4 regions of the Gordonibacter pamelaeae genome follow, and region 2 is predicted to be linked to each of the others. Evidence: predicted binding sites of a transcription regulator. Region 2 holds the regulator's gene; each other region holds the start of a gene.
What was found. The regulator LexA, encoded in region 2, represses DNA repair genes until DNA is damaged. The targets are predictions, from matches to a motif close to CNAACANNTGTTNG.
Positions count from the first base shown of each region.

Region 1: C1877_RS08380 (tryptophan transporter) is a predicted target of LexA. The motif match lies at 2,181-2,194, and genes of this name have one in related genera.
Region 3: C1877_RS03670 (DNA polymerase Y family protein) is a predicted target of LexA. The motif match lies at 1,726-1,739, and genes of this name have one in related genera.
Region 4: C1877_RS06300 (DUF1848 domain-containing protein) is a predicted target of LexA. The motif match lies at 1,423-1,436, and genes of this name have one in related genera.

Region 1 covers NZ_PPTS01000004.1:287,443-291,641, reverse strand. Annotated here, with positions in the region: gene C1877_RS08390 (MDR family MFS transporter) at 1-1,020, opposite strand, end outside; gene C1877_RS08385 (TetR family transcriptional regulator) at 1,193-1,873, shown strand; gene C1877_RS08380 (tryptophan transporter) at 2,434-3,060, shown strand; gene C1877_RS08370 (energy-coupling factor ABC transporter ATP-binding protein) at 3,262-4,101, shown strand; gene C1877_RS08365 (energy-coupling factor ABC transporter ATP-binding protein) at 4,098-4,199, shown strand, end outside.
Region 2 covers NZ_PPTS01000003.1:452,963-457,161, forward strand. Annotated here, with positions in the region: gene miaA (tRNA (adenosine(37)-N6)-dimethylallyltransferase MiaA) at 1-115, shown strand, start outside; gene hflX (GTPase HflX) at 310-1,629, shown strand; gene lexA (transcriptional repressor LexA) at 1,831-2,469, opposite strand; gene C1877_RS07065 (ATP-binding cassette domain-containing protein) at 3,266-4,199, shown strand, end outside.
Region 3 covers NZ_PPTS01000002.1:247,085-251,283, forward strand. Annotated here, with positions in the region: gene C1877_RS03670 (DNA polymerase Y family protein) at 241-1,653, opposite strand; gene C1877_RS03675 (hypothetical protein) at 1,909-3,438, opposite strand; gene C1877_RS03680 (ABC transporter ATP-binding protein) at 3,443-4,129, opposite strand.
Region 4 covers NZ_PPTS01000003.1:289,875-294,073, forward strand. Annotated here, with positions in the region: gene C1877_RS06295 (sodium-translocating pyrophosphatase) at 1-919, shown strand, start outside; gene C1877_RS06300 (DUF1848 domain-containing protein) at 1,497-2,564, shown strand; gene C1877_RS06305 (cysteine peptidase family C39 domain-containing protein) at 2,636-3,406, opposite strand; gene C1877_RS06310 (NAD(P)/FAD-dependent oxidoreductase) at 3,818-4,199, shown strand, end outside.

The DNA.
Region 1 (4,199 bases), on a different contig from region 2:
GGTGAGCGTGAGCACGCCCATGCCCACGAGCGCCAGCACGCGCGGCCCGTGCTTGTCGAACAGGCGGCCGGCGATGGGGCCCATGGCGCCCATGATGATGGCGCCGGGCAGCAGCACCAGGCCCGACACGGTGGCCGAGTAGCCCATGAGCGACTGCAGGTAGATGGGAACGAGGATGCCGGCGGCGAGCAGGGCGCCCTGCACGAGCATGCCGATGACGGTGGCAACGAGGAACTTGCGGTTCTGCAGCACGCGCACCTGCAGCATGGGCTTCTCCATCTTGAGCTGGCGGCGGAAGAAGAACACGAGCGCCACCACGCCCACGAGCGTGCCGGCGATGGCATTGACGCGCAGCCCGTACGAGCCGATGGTGGACAGGCCGTACAGGAGGCCGCCGAAGCCGAGCGACGACAGCACGACGGAGGGAACGTCGAGCGTGACGTCCTTGTTCGTGTCGCCGCCCTTCTGCAGCACGAACGCGCCGATGACGACGACGGCCGCCGACAGCGCCGTGATGATATAGAACATGTCGTGCCACGTGGCGCGGTCGATGATGATGCCGGCTGCCGTGGGCCCGATGGCCGGGCCGAACGCGATGACGATGCCGAACAGGCCCATGGCCGTGCCGCGCTTGTCGACGGGGAACGTCCACATGAGCACGGTCATCACGAGCGGCATGAGGATGCCGGCGCCCGCAGCCTGCACGAGGCGGCCGAGCAGCAGCACGGCGAAGTTCGGTCCCCAGCCCGCCAGCGCGCTGCCCGCGGTGAAGATGACCATGGACACGAGGAAGAGCCGCTTCGTGGTGAAGCGGTCCGTCAAGAACGCCGTGATCGGGATCATGATGGCGTTCACGAGGGTGAAGCCCGTGGTCAGCCACTGCGCCGTGGACGCGTCGACGCTCATCTCGGCCATGACCGACGGCAGCGCCGGCGCCACGACGGTCTGGTTCAAGACGGTGACGAACGTGCCGAACACGAGCACGGCCAACATGATTATCTGCTTGCGCGACAAACCCATATGCTTTGCTTCCTTCCAATGAGACACATGCTGCCGCGAACAAAGGCGCCCTCGAGCGGGCTTCCGCCCGTCCTCGAGAACGCCTTCATGCGCGGCTGAGGTAATTTACACCCAGTATAAATATTCATTCGGTAGATGAAAAGCGAGACGGTTGAAACTTGTGGTACCCTGCATGAAAACGGCACATCATCGTCAACAGGAGGTTGCGCGCATCGTGGAGCAGGGGCAGGAGAAGGCATCGCCGGAGGGGCTTCGGTACCGCAAGAAGCTCAAGGCGCGGCTTGCGGTGGAGCGCGCGGCACTGGAGCTGGTCATCGAGCGCGGCTACGACGGCGTGACCGTGGAGGACATCTGCGCCCGGGCCGAGATATCCAAGAAGACGTTCTTCAACTACTTCCCCTCGAAGGCCTCGGTCATCATGGGGCGCATGGACGCGTTTCCCGACGACGAGCGTTTGCTCGAGATACTCGTGGAGCATGACGAGGCGTGCTATCTCGACGTGCTCGTGGGCGTGGTGAGCACCACCGTCTCCGCCGGCGTGGACGACGAGATCGAGGGCCTGCGCCGCGAGGCGCTGCGCTCCATGCCCCAGCTGTTCTTCCACGGCCAGCGCGACCTCCTGGCTGTGCAGTGCTCCATTGCCGCTGCCTTGCGATCCTATCTGGGCGAACATCCCGAGCGCCGCATGCTGGCGGGCGGCTCGGTTGAGGAGGAGGCGCTCGTGGCGTCGTCCACCGCCATCGGCCTGGCGCGCACGCGCTCCATGCTGCACGTCTGCGGCGAGGTGGCGCCCACGTCCTCCGAGACACGTCGGCTCGTCATGGCCTACCTGTCCGCGGGCGATCAGGCCTGATGCACTGATGCGGCAACAGCCGCACCACGGCTCGAAGCTGCTCGCGTCCACTGGAGACGCGGTCTCGGCGAAAAACTTCTTGACAGCGCCCCGAAGCGTTGTGCTAAAGTATGCGCCACAACTTAATAGCTGAAACCGATGAGGCGAAAGTCAAGCCATCATGAGCACTCACAGAGAGCGGGCGCAGCTGGGATTCCCGCAGTAAGCTGGATGGTAAATGGTTCGCCGAGGGAAAGGGGAAAGGAAGGCACGGCGAGCACGAGGCCGAACCGACCGAGTATCTGGACCGTGAGCCTGCGTTAAGGGCAGAACATGTGTTGGCATGTTCGTGAGAGGGTTCTGCATCGCAGAGCCAATAAAGGTGGCACCGCAGGTTACAACACCTGTCCTTTATCTCAAAGGACAGGTGTTTTTTTATGCGGCGCACAAGGCGGCGGCAGCCGCGCACCTTTGGAGGCGAAGCGGCGCGTTTCTCAACCGCGAAGCTCGTGCCGGCCAAACGAGACGCCCCGGGAGGGGCACAGACCGGCGGGAACGCCGCCAAGAAAGGATTGAGGAACATGGAACAGCAGATCAAGCGCGAGGTTGCAACGCAAACGGCCGCGGCGGGCAAGGCGGCAGCGCCGCGCAAGCGCGACGTGGCGGCAGCTCCCAAGAAGGCGGGCCTCACCACGCAGGATCTCATCCTCATCGCCGTGCTGCTGGCAGCCGGCGCCGTGCTCAAGCTGACGGTGGGGTCGCTCCTCTCGTCGATGGGCATGAAGCCGAACTTCATCATCGCCATGTACTGCCTGGCCATCATACTCACGCGCCCGAAGCTGGGCCAGGCGCTTATCATCGGGCTTCTGGCGGGCCTCATCTGCCAGATACCCCTGCTGAACGCCACGCCGCTGCTGAACATCCCCTCCGAGATCCTCGGTGCGCTCGCCTGCGGCCTGCTCATCAAGGTGCCCATGAGCATCGGCGGCAAGCTCGATCTGAACCCGCTTGTGAATACGTTCATCTCCACCGTGGTGTCCGGCGGCACGTTCGCCCTGCTGTCGGTCTACATCAACGTGGTGTCCACCGGCGGCGACGTCATGGTGGCATTGGCCACGTACGCGGCCATCGTCCTTGGTACGGCCACGTTCAACTGCATCCTCGTGCAGGTGCTGGCCATGCCGCTGAAGAAGGTGCTGAAGCGCTAAGGGGGGGGGTTCCGCGGGCCCACGGCCCGCGGAACCTGCCGACGCTGCGGCCGGTCGTGGCACCCGATCTCGCGGCGAGGCCGAGGACTCGCGTACCGAAGTGCGCTTCGCCCTCGCCCTCCCCACGATCTCGGGCACCACGACAGTCCTCGCTGACTTACTAGCGCCAACCTGCGATTCGACGAAGAAAGACGACTTCCCATGATCGAAATCTCGAACTTCTCATTCCAATACCGCGAGGGGGCGACTCCGGTGGTGCAGGGCATCGACCTTGCCATCCCGGACGGCGCGTTCGTCGGGATCACCGGCGCCGCCGGCTCGGGCAAGTCGACGCTCACCTACGCGCTGAACGGCATCATCCCGCACTGCTATCCGGGCGACTTCTACGGCTCGGTGGTCGTGGACGGGCTCGACACCTGCGACGTCGCGCTGACCGACGTGTCGCGGCTGGTGGGCAGCGTCTGCCAGGACGTCGACAGCCAGTTCGTCACGTCGGTGGTGGAAGACGAGATGCTCTACGGGCTGGAGAACTTCGGCGTGCCGCGAGACGAGATCGAAGGGCGCCTCGAGCAGGCTTTGGACGACATGGGCATCGCCGATTTGCGCGACCGCACGATCACGTCGCTGTCGGGCGGGCAGAAGCAGAAGGTGGCCATCGCGTCCATCCTGGCGCTGAACCCGCGGGTGCTCGTGCTGGACGAGCCCACGGCCGAGCTCGACCCGGCCAGCTCGCGCAGCGTGTTCGACCTGCTGGCACGCTACGCGCGCGAGCACGGCGCCACGGTCGTAGTGGTGGAGCAGAAGATCGCGCTCCTGTCGCAGTACGCCGACATGCTGGTCATCGTCGACGAGGGGCGCATCCGCTTCGCCGACGCGCCCGCGAAGGTGCTCGAGCATTCGGGCGAGCTCGAGCGCATCGGCGTGAACTGCCCGCGCTCGACCACGCTCATGAACCGTTTGCGCGCCGAGGGCCTCTACCAGGGGCCGTCGGTCCGCAATGTGCGCGAAGCGCGCGAGGCGTTGGAGGAGGTGCTCGCATGATCGAGTTCAAGGACGTGCACGTGTCCTACGAGGCATCGGCCCCTATCCTGAAGGGCGTCAACTTCGCCATCCGCGACGGCGAGTTCGTCGCGTTCGTC
Region 2 (4,199 bases):
GCAGCGCACGTGGTTCCGCAAGGATAGGCGCATCCGCTGGATCGACGCGAACGAGCCCGACGTCGCGGCGCAGGCGGCCGAGGCGCTGGACGTGCTGGGAGACGCTGTTGCCTGAGCGTTTCCGTGACAGGGTGGACTTGTGGTATGATACGGTTCCGCAGGCCGGCCCTGCCGAAGAGCCTTCAAGATCGGAGCACCTATCATGCAGACAGCACACGCGTTTCTCTAGCGGTTGCGACCGCGCCCGACTGTCTTCGCACGCCGCCGTCAGTACCGGTGTGCCTGTTCCTGCCTCGAAAGGTTGGCTCCATGTCTGAATTCGAATCCGTTATCACGCGGGGCATGACCCCTGTATCCGAAGAGCGCCGCGAGAAGGCCGTGCTCGTGGGCGTCGACCGCCCCGGCGCCTCCTGGCCGCTGGCCTCTTCTCTCGCCGAGCTCGAGCGCCTCGTGGACACGGCGGGCGCCGACGTTGCGGCCGTCACCACGCAGAAGCTCGACGCGCCGAACCCGCGCACGTTCGTCGGCTCGGGCAAGGCCGAGGAGGTAGCCGAGCTGGCACGCGCCCACGCGGCCGACCTCGTGGTGTTCGACGACGAGCTCACGCCCTCCCAGCAGTCGAACCTCGAGAAGGTGGTGGGCAAGGACGTGAAGGTCATCGACCGCACGGCGCTCATCCTCGATATCTTCGCGCTGCATGCCACCAGCAAGGAGGGCCGCCTGCAGGTGCGGCTCGCCCAGAACGAGTACCTGCTGCCGCGCTTGCGCGGCATGTGGGCCCACCTGGCCTCGAACCGCATGGGCGGCGGCGTGGGGTCGCGCTTCGGCGAGGGCGAGAGCCAGCTCGAGGTCGACCGCCGCATGGTGCGCAAGCGCATCACGTCCATCAGGCGCGAGCTCAAGCATCTGGCCGAGGTGCGCGCCATCCAGCGCGAGAGCCGCTACGAGAGCGGCATGTTCAAGGTGGCGCTGGCCGGCTACACGAATGCCGGAAAGTCGAGCCTGCTCAACCGCTTGACGAATGCGGACGTGCTGGCCTACGACAAGCTGTTCGCCACGTTGGACTCCACTACGCGCAAGTTCGAGCTGCCTGAAGGACGCGAGATCACCGTCACTGACACGGTCGGGTTCATCCAAAAGCTGCCGACCACGCTCATAGAGGCGTTCAAGTCGACGCTCGACGAGATAACGGGCGCCGACCTGGTGCTGCACGTGGTGGATGCGTCGTCGGACGAGTACGAGGCTCAGATCGCCGCAGTCGAGGACGTGCTCGGGCAGATCGAGGCGCAGGACCTGCTCCGCGTGCTCGTGTTCAACAAATGCGACCTGCTCGACGGGGAGCAATGCGGCGCCCTCAAGGCGCGCCACCCGCAGGCACAGTTCGTGTCGGCGGCGACGGGGGAGGGCATTGCCGAGCTTGTCGGGCATGTCGCCCGCGTCGCCTCGGCGCAGGACGAGCATCTCGACGTGGTGATCCCCTACAACCGGGGCGACCTCGTCTCGGTGGCGCACGAGCGTTGCCATATCCTGTCCGAGAAGCACGAGGAGGACGGCACGCACCTCGTCATGCTGGCAGCTCCGTCCTTTGCCGGCCTGTTCCGTCCCTACGCGGCGGAGAAGGACCGTTAGGCGCGTCCCTTCCGGGAAGCTGCGAACTGCTTGGTTAGAGTAACTCTAACCAAGCAGTTCGCGACCGAACGACGCGATCTCGGATCGCCGGCCAGTCCTGGGACGAACGGGCTCCCTCTTTCCAAGGCCGGCGTTTCCCCTGCAGGGGCCGTACCCCGACAGGGCGCGGCGCTTCTCCGGCGGAGCACCGCAAGGCGCCGCCTACAGGCGTCGGAACACCGCCACCACTTTGCCCGCGATGGAGCAATCGGTGGTGATGATGGGCTCCATCGTCGAGTTCTCCGGCTGCAGGCGGATGTGGTCGGATTCCTTGTAGAAGCGCTTGACCGTCGCGCCGTCGTCGATGATGGCCACGACGATGTCGCCGTTGTTGGCGACGGGCTGCTCCTTCACCACCACGTAGTCGCCGTCGTTGATGCCTGCCTCGATCATCGATTCGCCCCGCACCGACAGCAAGAACGACGGCGCGTCGCCCACGATGTCGGTGGGGAGCGAGATGGTGTCGGTGATGTTCTCCTCGGCCAGGATGGGGGAGCCGGCCGCCACGTTGCCCACGAGCGGCACGTTCACCACCTTGTTGAAGCTGGGCTTGACGACGTTGGAGGCGCTTTCCGTGTCGCCGAGCGGGTAGGTGAGCGCGATGGAGCGCGACTTGAGCGGATCGCGCTTGATGAGCCCCTTCTCCTCAAGCGCCTTGAGGTGCACATGGACCGTCGAAGGGGAGGAAAGGCCCAGGCTCTGGCAAACCTCGCGCACGGTGGGACCGTAGCCCTTCTCGCGGATGCACTCCTCGATGCAGTCGAGCACTGCCTTCTGACGCTTCGTCACTTTGTCGGACATGCCCCGTCCTTTCCCTTGAACGAACAAATGTTTTAATTACGTATTGACATGAACTTTTGTTCGTCCTATTATATATGCGAACAAAGGTTCTACGCAAGGGCTAGGAGGCAGAAAGATGAAGAATTTCGAGATGCGGTACCCCCTCGACGGCACGTCGGCCCTGCAGCCGGAGTTCGGGCATGTGCCTGCAGCTGGGGCTATCATCGAGTTTCCCGGGGACGTTTCCCAAGGCGCTTGCGCGTCGTCTGCGCACGCGCAGAGACCATCGTCTGCAGCGCATCGTGCGCACGCCCACTACGGCGCTCCGGAAACGGTGCGGGCCCTTCACCGCGGCAGCGTAGCCGGGTGCGCCTACGGCCGCGTGAGGCCGTGGCAGGGCGCCCTGGCGGGATGCGTCTTCTCCCTCTTTGCCTTCGTCAGCATTTTCATCGGCCTCTAACGGCCTTGGAATACCCACAGATGCTGCGTTTCTGTGGCTGCGAGGCGCCCCCGCCACCCCGGGGGCGCCCCCATTCCGTCGGAGGGGCCTTCCTCCCTGCGGGTCCGTGTGGTAGACTTCCGCTTAGATCGATAGTCCAGACAGGCTGCCGCAGACGGCGCCTTCGAAAAGGAGACAAGGAACATGAGGTTTTAACGAAAGCCTTCGGACACCCGACAGGTCATGCAAGCTATGCACCGGGTGCGCTTTCGTTGCCGTTCCTTGATGTTCCCAGCCCTGCCCTCGCTGCCGCGTCGGCATGCGGGCGACCAGCGCGAAAAGCATCGCTTCCGGTGCCTCTCAAAGGGAGGCCCCTCCATGTTCGTTTCAGCCCACCATCTTACCTATGCCTACGATGGCGCCGATGCCCTGGCGCTCGATGACGCGTCTGCCGTGTTCGCCCCCGGCTGGACCGGCGTGGTCGGCCCGAACGGGGCCGGCAAGAGCACGCTGCTCAAGATTGTCTGCGGGGTGCTCAAGCCGCAGAAGGGGAGCGTTTCACCGCAGGTCGCTGGCTTGTTCTGTGCCCAGTCGACGGATGCTGCGCCCGCGGGCCTCGAGGAGTTCGCCTGCGACTACGGGCCCAAGGCCGTGCGCCTGCGCTACCTGCTCGGCATCGACGACGCGTGGCTGTGGCGCTTCGACACGCTGTCGCACGGCGAGCGCAAGCGAATCCAGATAGCATGCGCCCTGGCGGCCGATCCCGTGCTCCTTGCGCTCGACGAGCCCACGAACCACCTTGATGCCGACACCCGCGATCTGGTGGCGCGCACGCTCGCCGAGTATCGGAGGACGGGCCTGCTCGTATCGCACGACCGCGCGCTGCTCGACGGTTTGGCCACCTCGTGCGTGTTCGTGGACCAGGGGCGCGCCGTTACCGTGCCCGGCTCGTACTCCCAGGCGAAGGAGCAGATAGACCTGCGCCGGAGGACCCTGGCAGAAGAGCGGGCCAACGCCCGCCGCGAGCTGGGCCGCCTCAAGGCGGAAACCACCCGTCGGGAGGGAGTGGCAGCCCGCTCGGCCGCACGGCGATCGGCCCGCCATCTCGACCGGCACGACCACGACGGGCGCACGAAGGTCAAGCTGGCCATCTATTCCGACCAGGATGGCAAGGCCGGGCGGCTCTCGTCGCAGATGGGGAAGAAGCTCGAGCGCGCCGAGAAACGGGTGTCCGAGGCGCATACCGCGAAGGTGTACGAGGGCGCGCTCTGCCTCGACGCCGAGCCCTCCCCACGCAAGGTTCTCGTTCACC
Region 3 (4,199 bases), on a different contig from region 2:
TCGCCCCCTTATTCGGCCTCCGCCGATTCGCGCGAAGCGCGAACTTTACCGCGCAGATCCGGTTGCCGAACCCCACAGGTTGGCGTAGTAAGCCAGCGAGGGCGGCCGTGGCACCCGGAATTCGCGGGATCGCGGGGGCGAAGCGTACTTCGGTACGCGAGCCTCCGGGATCGCGCGAAGGCCGGGTGCCACGGCCGGCCGCAGCGTCGGCTTGTTCCGCCGTTCGGAGAACGGCGGAACCTAGAAGTACCCCACCGGGTGCACCACGTTGTCGCGCTTGACGTCCAGCTCCAGCAGGCTCTCGTCCAGCAGCTCGGTCCCGCGCTGGATGCACGTGTTGCCGAAGCGGCGGCGCAGCTCGTCCACGGCCTCGTCCAGGTCCTCCAGCACGCGCCGGCGTGCGTCGAAGGGCAGCTCCAGCTGCTCGGGCGCGTCCACGGGCACCAGGCCCGAGGCGCGCACGTGCAGGCCGCGCAGGGGCCGCGTCTCGTCCAGCGGCTCGTTTGCCACCAGCAGGTTCCAGGCCGCCCGCGCGATGTGCCCCGTCACGTTCGTCGCGCGCGGCAGCGTGACCTGCCGCCCGTAGCTGGACAGGTCGGCCGCGTCGCGCACGCCGATGGACACCGTGCGCGCGCGGAACCGCGCCTCGCGCAGCCGCTGCGCCACCGATTCCGCCAGCAGCCACACAAGCGCCCGCGCGTCGGCCTCGCACGCGATGTCGTGCGGCGCGGTGAGCCCGTTGCCGAAGCTCTTCACGGTGCGGTCCACCTCGTTCCTTGCCGCGTCGTAGGGCTTCACCGGGGTCGCGTCCTCGCCGCGCGCGAACGTGCGCAGGATGCCGCCCACCTTCCCCAGCCGCCGACGCAGCAGCTCGGGCGAGGCGCAGGCCAAGTCGCCGACGGTGTCGATGCCCGACGAGTGCAGCTTGGCGCACGTGGCGCCGCCCACGTACAGAAGCTCGTCGGCGGGGGCCGGCCACACGAGGCCGCGGTAGTTCTCCGGCGTGACGGCCGTGATGGCGTCCGGCTTCTCGTAGTCGCTGCCGAACTTCGCGAATATCTTGTTCCACGACACGCCGATGGACACCGTGCAGCCCAGCTCGTCCTTCACCCGCTGGCTGATCTCGCGCGCCACGTCGAGCGCGCTGCGGCTGGACAGCGCGAGCGCGCCCGTGAGGTCGAGCCACGCCTCGTCGAGGCCGAACGGCTCCACGAGGTCGGTGTACTGGTAGTATATCCGGCGCGCCAGGCGCGAGTACTTCTGGTACACGTCGTAGCGCGGCGGCACCACCACGAGCCCCGGGCACTTCTCGCGCGCCGACCACAGCGCCTCGCCCGTCACGATGCCCGCCGCCTTCGCCTGCGCGCTCTTCGCCAGCACGATACCGTGGCGGCGCTCCTCGTGCCCGCCCACCACGAGCGGCACCCCGCGCAGCTCCGGCCGCTCGGCCTGCTCGGCGCTCGCGTAGAACGCGTTCATGTCCGAGTGGAAGATCACGCGCCGCCGGTTGCGCTCCTGCACGGGCCCCCGGTTGCACGACCGCTGCTGCGGCTGCGGGCGCGCCCGCTCCTGCGGTCGTAGCCGCGCCTGCTCCTGCACCTGCGCCCGCTTTTGCAAGTCGCCCCCGGCCTCCCGCCGCACCGCATCCGCCATGACCTCGCCCGCTTTCCGCACGCCTGCAGAGGCCGCGCCTGCCGTCGGCCTCCCGCTCCGAATTTCTCTAGAAGAACGCATGTTCGCATACTATCGGACGGCGCACAAGCGAACAGACCGTGGATTTCACGTAACGGCTCGCACCATGATTTCGCAGGTCAAATAACTGCTTCGATCATCTATCGGCCCGCGTGGACGGCGTGTTGGGCGGCGCGCCAAGGCGGCGCACGCGGGCGGCGCTCCCCCGCCCGCGCGTCAGCGGGCGCGCTCCGCGCCGCCGCGCACCACGACCGCCACGGCTGCGCACACGGCGGCGGCGCCGGCCACGGTGAGCGACGGCGAGCCCGCAAGCGACAGCGCGCCCGTCGCCGCCACGAGCACGAGGGCGCCCGCCTCGTAGAACGGCTGCGGGCCGCCCGGGAACAGGCGCACGGCGTCCAGGCCGCAGCAGAGCACGGCGGCGGCGTTCACGAGCACGGCCAGCACCAGCCCCGCTGCCAGCGGGAAGCCCGCCGGCAGCACGAGCGCCACGACCGCGCACGATACCGCGCTCGACACGGCGAGGCCCGGGAGCGAGTCCGGCGCGAGCAGCGAGAGCGTCCCGAAGGGCAGCCGGTCGCGCACGAGGCGCACGCGCAGGTCGTCGCGGAACGCGCGCGTGGCCTCGCGCGCGCCCTGCGGGAACATGACGAGCGCCGCCAGCCAGAACAGGAACGTCACCGGGCCGCCGGCGCCCGCAAGCGCGAGCACGCCGAGCGGCGCCGCGCTCGCGCCGAACGCCAGCAGGCTGGGCAGGCCGCCGTACTGGCGCAGGTGCGAGAGCGCCGCGCGCGACACGAGGGCGCCGGCGCCGGAGGCGAGAGGCAGGCGGAAGCGCACCCCGCGCGCGAGCCGGGCGGCCAGCTTGCGGCGGCGCCGGTAGTCGGCGACAGCCTGCGGGTCGAGCGGCGAGAAGGGGCCGAACGGCTGCAAGTCGGCGTAGAGCGCGTTCTCCACGATGACGGCCGTCCGGTCGATTCGCGGGGCCAGCAGTGCCAGCAGGCCGCCCTCGGCCGCGCAGGCGGCGATGCCCGCCGCGCAGGCGACGGCCGTGCCGGGGGCGCCAGGGGCGAAGGCGGCCGACGGTACGCCCAGCGCGAGCGCGGCGACGCCGAGGACCGCCGCAACGGCCGCGAGCGCCAGGGCGACGGTTCCCCGGCGCCGGACGGCGCGCGGGCAGGCGAGCCGCGCCGCGCCTAAGAGCCACGCGCCGCCCACCGCCGCCGCGACCAGCAGCGCGGCGGCCAGCGCGCAGGCCGCCGGCGGCGCGAACGCCCCCAGCCCGCTTTCAAGCCCCACGCCCAGCACGTACCCCGCCAGCGCCCCGGCCGCGGCGCCCGCGAGCATGGAGGAGGCGCAGCCCATACCCGCGATGGCGCGCATGCCCAAGGGTCCCGCCGCGACGAAGGGCATGTCGGCGCGCGCCAGCTTCACCGGCGACGTGCGCAGCGCCCGCACCGCCGCCCACGCAAACACGGCAACAGGCGCCAGCAGGCCCAATGCCAGCGCCATGGCCGACGATGCCGGCCCGACCGCGGCGAATGCCGCCGCCGTGGCGTCCAGCAGGGCCGCCCACATGAGCGCCGCCCACACCGCCGCGATGGCCGCCAGGTACAGCTGGTAGGCGCGCTCCCCTGGACTGCGGTCGTCCACGAGGTCGGTGCCGCCGAAGTGGACGAGCCGCACGAGAGCCGTGCGCGCATGCCGGGCGCGCAGCCACAGCAGCAGGCGGATGTCGCACAGCATGGCGTCAGCCCCGCCCGGGGACGGCCGCCGCCAGGCGCCCGCCCTCCACGTGCAGCAGCAGGTCGGGCTCCAGGCCCGGCACGTCGTGGTGGCAGCTCACGAGGGCCGCCGCGCCCTCGGCGCGCGCCGCGTCCAGAAGGCCGCTCAGCACGGCGGAGGCGTCCGGGTCCAGCGGCCCGTACGGCTCGTCAAGCAGCAGCAGGCGCGGGCGCACGGCCAGCGCCAGCACGAGCGCGAGCTTCTGGCGCATGCCGCGCGAGTACGCCGAGGGGCACTGGTCGCGATGCCCCGCCAACCCGAGCGCCTCCACGAGCCCGGCCGCGCGGGCGTCGTCTGCGGGCAGCCGGTTCGCCCTCAGCACGAAGTCAAGGTGCTCCCCGGCGGTCAGGTCGTCGTAGAAGGCGGGCACGTCGGGAACGAACGACACGGAGCGGCGCTGATCCAGCCGCTCGGGCCGAAACGGCCGGCCGGCAAGCTCCACCGTGCCTTCGGCCGGCGCGTCCCATCCGGCCAGGCAGCGCAGCAGCGTGGACTTGCCCGCGCCGTTCGGCCCGGTCAGAAACGCGATGCTCCCGGCCTCCAGAGAGAACGACACGTCGCTCCACACGTCGTGGCGCACGTAGCGGTACGCCAGCCCCTCCACCCGCAGCGCGGGCGCCGCAGCGCGCGGTTCTCCGTCCAATGCGTCCATTCGCCCTCTTTCGTCTTCCTGGACCGATCGCAAGGTTTCCATCAGAAGTCACACCAGGTTCGCTGTAGGG
Region 4 (4,199 bases), 160 kb from region 2:
CATCATCGGCGCGTACACGTTCGGCAACCTGGCCTTCCCGCTGGCTTCGGCCGAGGGCGGCATCGCCGTGGGCCTGTTCGGCGTGGGCCTGGCCGCCACGGGCATGCTGTCCAACACCGCCATCACCATCGGCGTGGACGCCTACGGCCCCGTGGCCGACAACGCGGGCGGCATCGCCGAGATGGCGGGCCTGCCCGAGGAGGTGCGCGACCGCACCGACGCCCTCGACGCCGTGGGCAACACGACGGCCGCCATCGCGAAGGGCTTCGCCATCGCGTCCGCCGGCCTGTCGGCCATCTCGCTGTTCGTGTCCTACCAGGCCACCATGCACCATGCCATTCCGAACTTCGAGCTGACGCTCACTGACCCGCTCATCGTGGCCGGTATCTTCATCGGCGCCATGATGCCGTTCATGTTCGCCGCCCTCACCATGGGCGCGGTGTCGCGCGCGGCCCACGCCATGGTGGAGGAAGTGCGCCGCCAGTTCCGCGAGATCAAGGGCATCATGACCTACGAGGCCGAGCCCGAGTACGACAAGTGCGTGGCCATCTCCACGTCCTCGGCGCTGCGCGAGATGATGCTGCCGGGGTGCCTGGCCATCATCGTGCCGGTTGCCATCGGCTGCTTCAACCCGGCCATGCTCGGCGGCTTTTTGGCCGGCGCCGTGGCCACGGGCATGCTCATGGCCATCTTCATGTCCAACGCCGGCGGTGCGTGGGACAACGCGAAGAAGTACATCGAGCAGGGCCATCACGGCGGCAAGGGCTCCGAGGCCCACAAGGCCGCCGTCGTGGGCGACACCGTGGGCGACCCGTTCAAGGACACCTCGGGTCCGTCCATGAACATCCTCATCAACCTGATGACCATCGTGTCGCTGACGTTCGCGCCGCTGTTCATCATGATCCAGAGCCTGTTCTAGACCTTCCTGCAGAAGCGTTCTTCTCGGGGACCCCGGCGCCAAGCCGGGGTCCCCGTTGTTTTTCGGGGGCGGGGCGGCCGCCTCGCGGGCCGGAGGACCCCGCCCTGCCAGCCAGCCCCAAGGGATGTTACGGCTGCTTTACTGGGGGCAAATGCTCCGGCTTCCCCTTTGATGCATAGTTGATGATCGCGGTCGTGCCGCATGCGCAAAGCGCCTTGCGCATGCCTGCGGCGATTCGATATATGATTGAAAGGGTAAGGGACAAAAAGGCTCGGTAATCTATAGATTTCGGACGGAAACCAAGGGATGGCGAATGTGGTGTTTGCGAAACGCCTGGTAGCAGCCTCGGTGTTTCAATTATCTTTTATTCAGAATAACGACAACGGCCCCTTTTTGTCCACGGCACCGTATGCACCGTGTGTCGAGCGCCTCCTTCGAGGACCACTGCACGCAAAGGTTGTCATATTGTGCTCATCAGCCGATTGTGCGCCAAACGGGGAGTCAGAACAAATGTTTGTCCATTGCCGTATTCTATGGTATGTTCGGAGAGCACGCTGTTTCGCGGAGGAGGCTGCGCGTGATCGTCAGCGCATCGCGGCGCACGGACATACCCCGGTTCTTCATGGACTGGATGCTGAACCGCCTAAAGGAGGGGTACGCGCTCGTGCGCAACCCCATGTGCCGCACGCAGGTGAGCCGCGTGGCGCTCGGCGCAGGGGCGGTGGACTGCCTGGCGTTCTGGACGAAGGACCCCACGCCGCTGCTCGCGCAGGCCGCGCGCTTGGAGAGTGCGGCGCCCGCCCCGTACTTCGTGCAGTTCACGCTCAACGCTTACGGCGCGGACGTGGAGGCGGGGCTGCCGCGCAAGGCTGAGCTCGTGGAGACGTTCCGCGAGCTGGCACGCCTCCTGGGCCCCGAGCGCGTGGTGTGGCGCTACAGCCCGATCCTGCTCGGCGGCTCCGGCGGTCGCTACACCGAAGGGCACCACCTGCGCTACTTCGAGACGTTCGCCCGTAAGCTGGAGGGTTCCACGCGCGCGTGCCGGTTGAGCTTCCTGGACGTGTACCCCAAGATCGCGCCCCGCATGCGGGCGCTGGGCCTCTTCGGCGTGCCGGAGGGGCGGAAGGCCGCGCTCGCGCTGCGTCTGGCCGAGATAGGCGCCGCGCACGGCATGGAGGTGGGCGGCTGCGGCGATGCGGCCCTCGCGCAGGCTGGCCTGGCGGGAGCCGGCTGCATCGATGCGGCACTCGTCGCGCGCGTGGCCGGGGTGGATGCGCGCGCTGGCTCGCCGGCGGCGCCGGGGGCGTGCCGCTGCGCGCCGAGCGTGGACATCGGAACCTACGATACGTGTGCCAACGGCTGCGTGTACTGCTATGCGAACCCGGGCGCGCGACGGGAGGGCGTGGGGCGGGGGCCGGCGAGCCCGGACGGCTATCCGGGGAAGAGGGGCGACGGCGACGGCCGGGCAGGCGGATGTGCGGCGCCGGGCGGTCCGGGGGCCGTGCAGACGGGGGACGGCGCACCCTGGCGCCTCGCGCGCTACGATCCGACCGCGCCGATGCTCTGCGACGCCCTGCGGCCGGGCGACGTCGTGACCGAGCGCGCCATGCCGCCGCTGCCGAAGGCCACGCTGCCGCTGTTCTGACCCGGCGGGAGGCGGCGCGGTCGGCTGGGCCGCCCGCGGGCGCCGGGCAGGGAGGCGGGTGGATGCGCCTGCTAGCGCAGGTCGCTCACGTGCTGGCAGGCGTCGCCGTAGGGCACGTAGCGGTAGGAGGCAACGACCTCCTGGCCGTTCGCGGGATCGAGCGCCACGAAGTTGTCCAGCGTGAGCGCGTCGGGGTCTTGCGCATCGCGGTAGCCGATGAGGCAGATCCAGTGCTCGCCGTAGGGGCCGGACACGTGGGCGACCGTGGGGCGCCCGGCCGCGATCTCGTCGTAGGCCTCGCGCAGGAGCGCCGCGTCGGAGCCGAGGGAGCGGAACGACGAGTTACCGCCGCCCCAGCCGGGCCACGTGCAGCAGCCGCAGCCGTAGGCGGCGTGGTCGTTGGCCTTCCCGGTGAGCACGGCGTCGCCGTAGGCGCAGGCGTAGCCGGGGCAGCACACGGCATGCCCGCCGGCGCTTTGGTTCCCAATGGCGGCTATGAGGGCCGGGTCGTAGGCGAGCACCTTGTCGGTGCGCTGCGCGGCCGCGGCCGCCGCCCGCTCGGCCTGCTGCTGCTCGTAGACGGCCTGCGCCGTGGCGAGCACCTGCAAGTCGGACGCCGGGGACGCCGCAGCGTCGGCCCCGGGTGGGGCGGGCTCGCTTGCCGAGAGCGTTGCAGCGAGGAGCGACGAGGGCGAGGGGAGGGGCGAGGAGGAGGCCGCCGCCGACGGGGCGACCGCCGTCGCCGGGGCCGCATCTGCCCGGTCGGCAGACGGGAAAAGCAAGAGCAGCAAGGCGAGCGCCGCAAGGTATGCGGGCGCTGCCGAAAGGGCGCGCGATGCCATGGAGCAGCATCCTTTCCACGGCTGTGTCGGGTTCGTTTCGGGGGTGTTTGCAGCCGTCGGCATCCGATGGTAACGAAACGGCAACGTCCGAGGTAGCGGACCGGGTTGAAACCTGCCGAAGCATCACATCGGGCACACGTCATCCCCACAGCCCCTGCAACGATTCTCCACGGTCGCCGTGCGCCCTCGGGCGCGCAAGGGCGCTGGTCCGCCCGATCAAAGCTCGGGCGGACCGGCTTTGGCTCGGTCAGGCCGGCTCCGGCACGGCGGGCCGGTTTTTCGGCGCGGCAGCTTACGGCAAGTATGCGGCGGGCGGCCCGCGCGCCGGCAGGGGCGGGCCATGCGCTACAATGCGGGAAGGGCGCGGCCGTGCGGGCGCGGCGCCGCGCAGGGAAGCGAAGGAGGCGCGCCATGGGCGCACAGGACACCGACGTCGTCATCGTGGGGGCCGGCCCCGCCGGCATCTTCTGCGCGTTCGCGCTCGTCGAGCGCGGGTTCGCAGGGCGCATCGTCATGCTGGACAAGGGGCTGGCCGTGGAGGACCGCACGTGCCCCAAGCAGGCGGGCGGGCCGTGCCTCGGCTGCGAGCCGTGCCGCATCACCACGGGGTTCTCGGGCGCGGGCGCGTTCTCGGACGGCAAGCTGTCGCTGTCGAGCGAGGTGGGCGGCGATTTGCCCGACCTCATCGGCCACGAGGCCGTGCAGGCGGCCATCGGGGAGGTGGACGGCGTGTACCTGGCGTTCGGCGCCGACGGCCGCGTGGAGGGCGCCGGTCCCCGCCCGGAGGTGGACG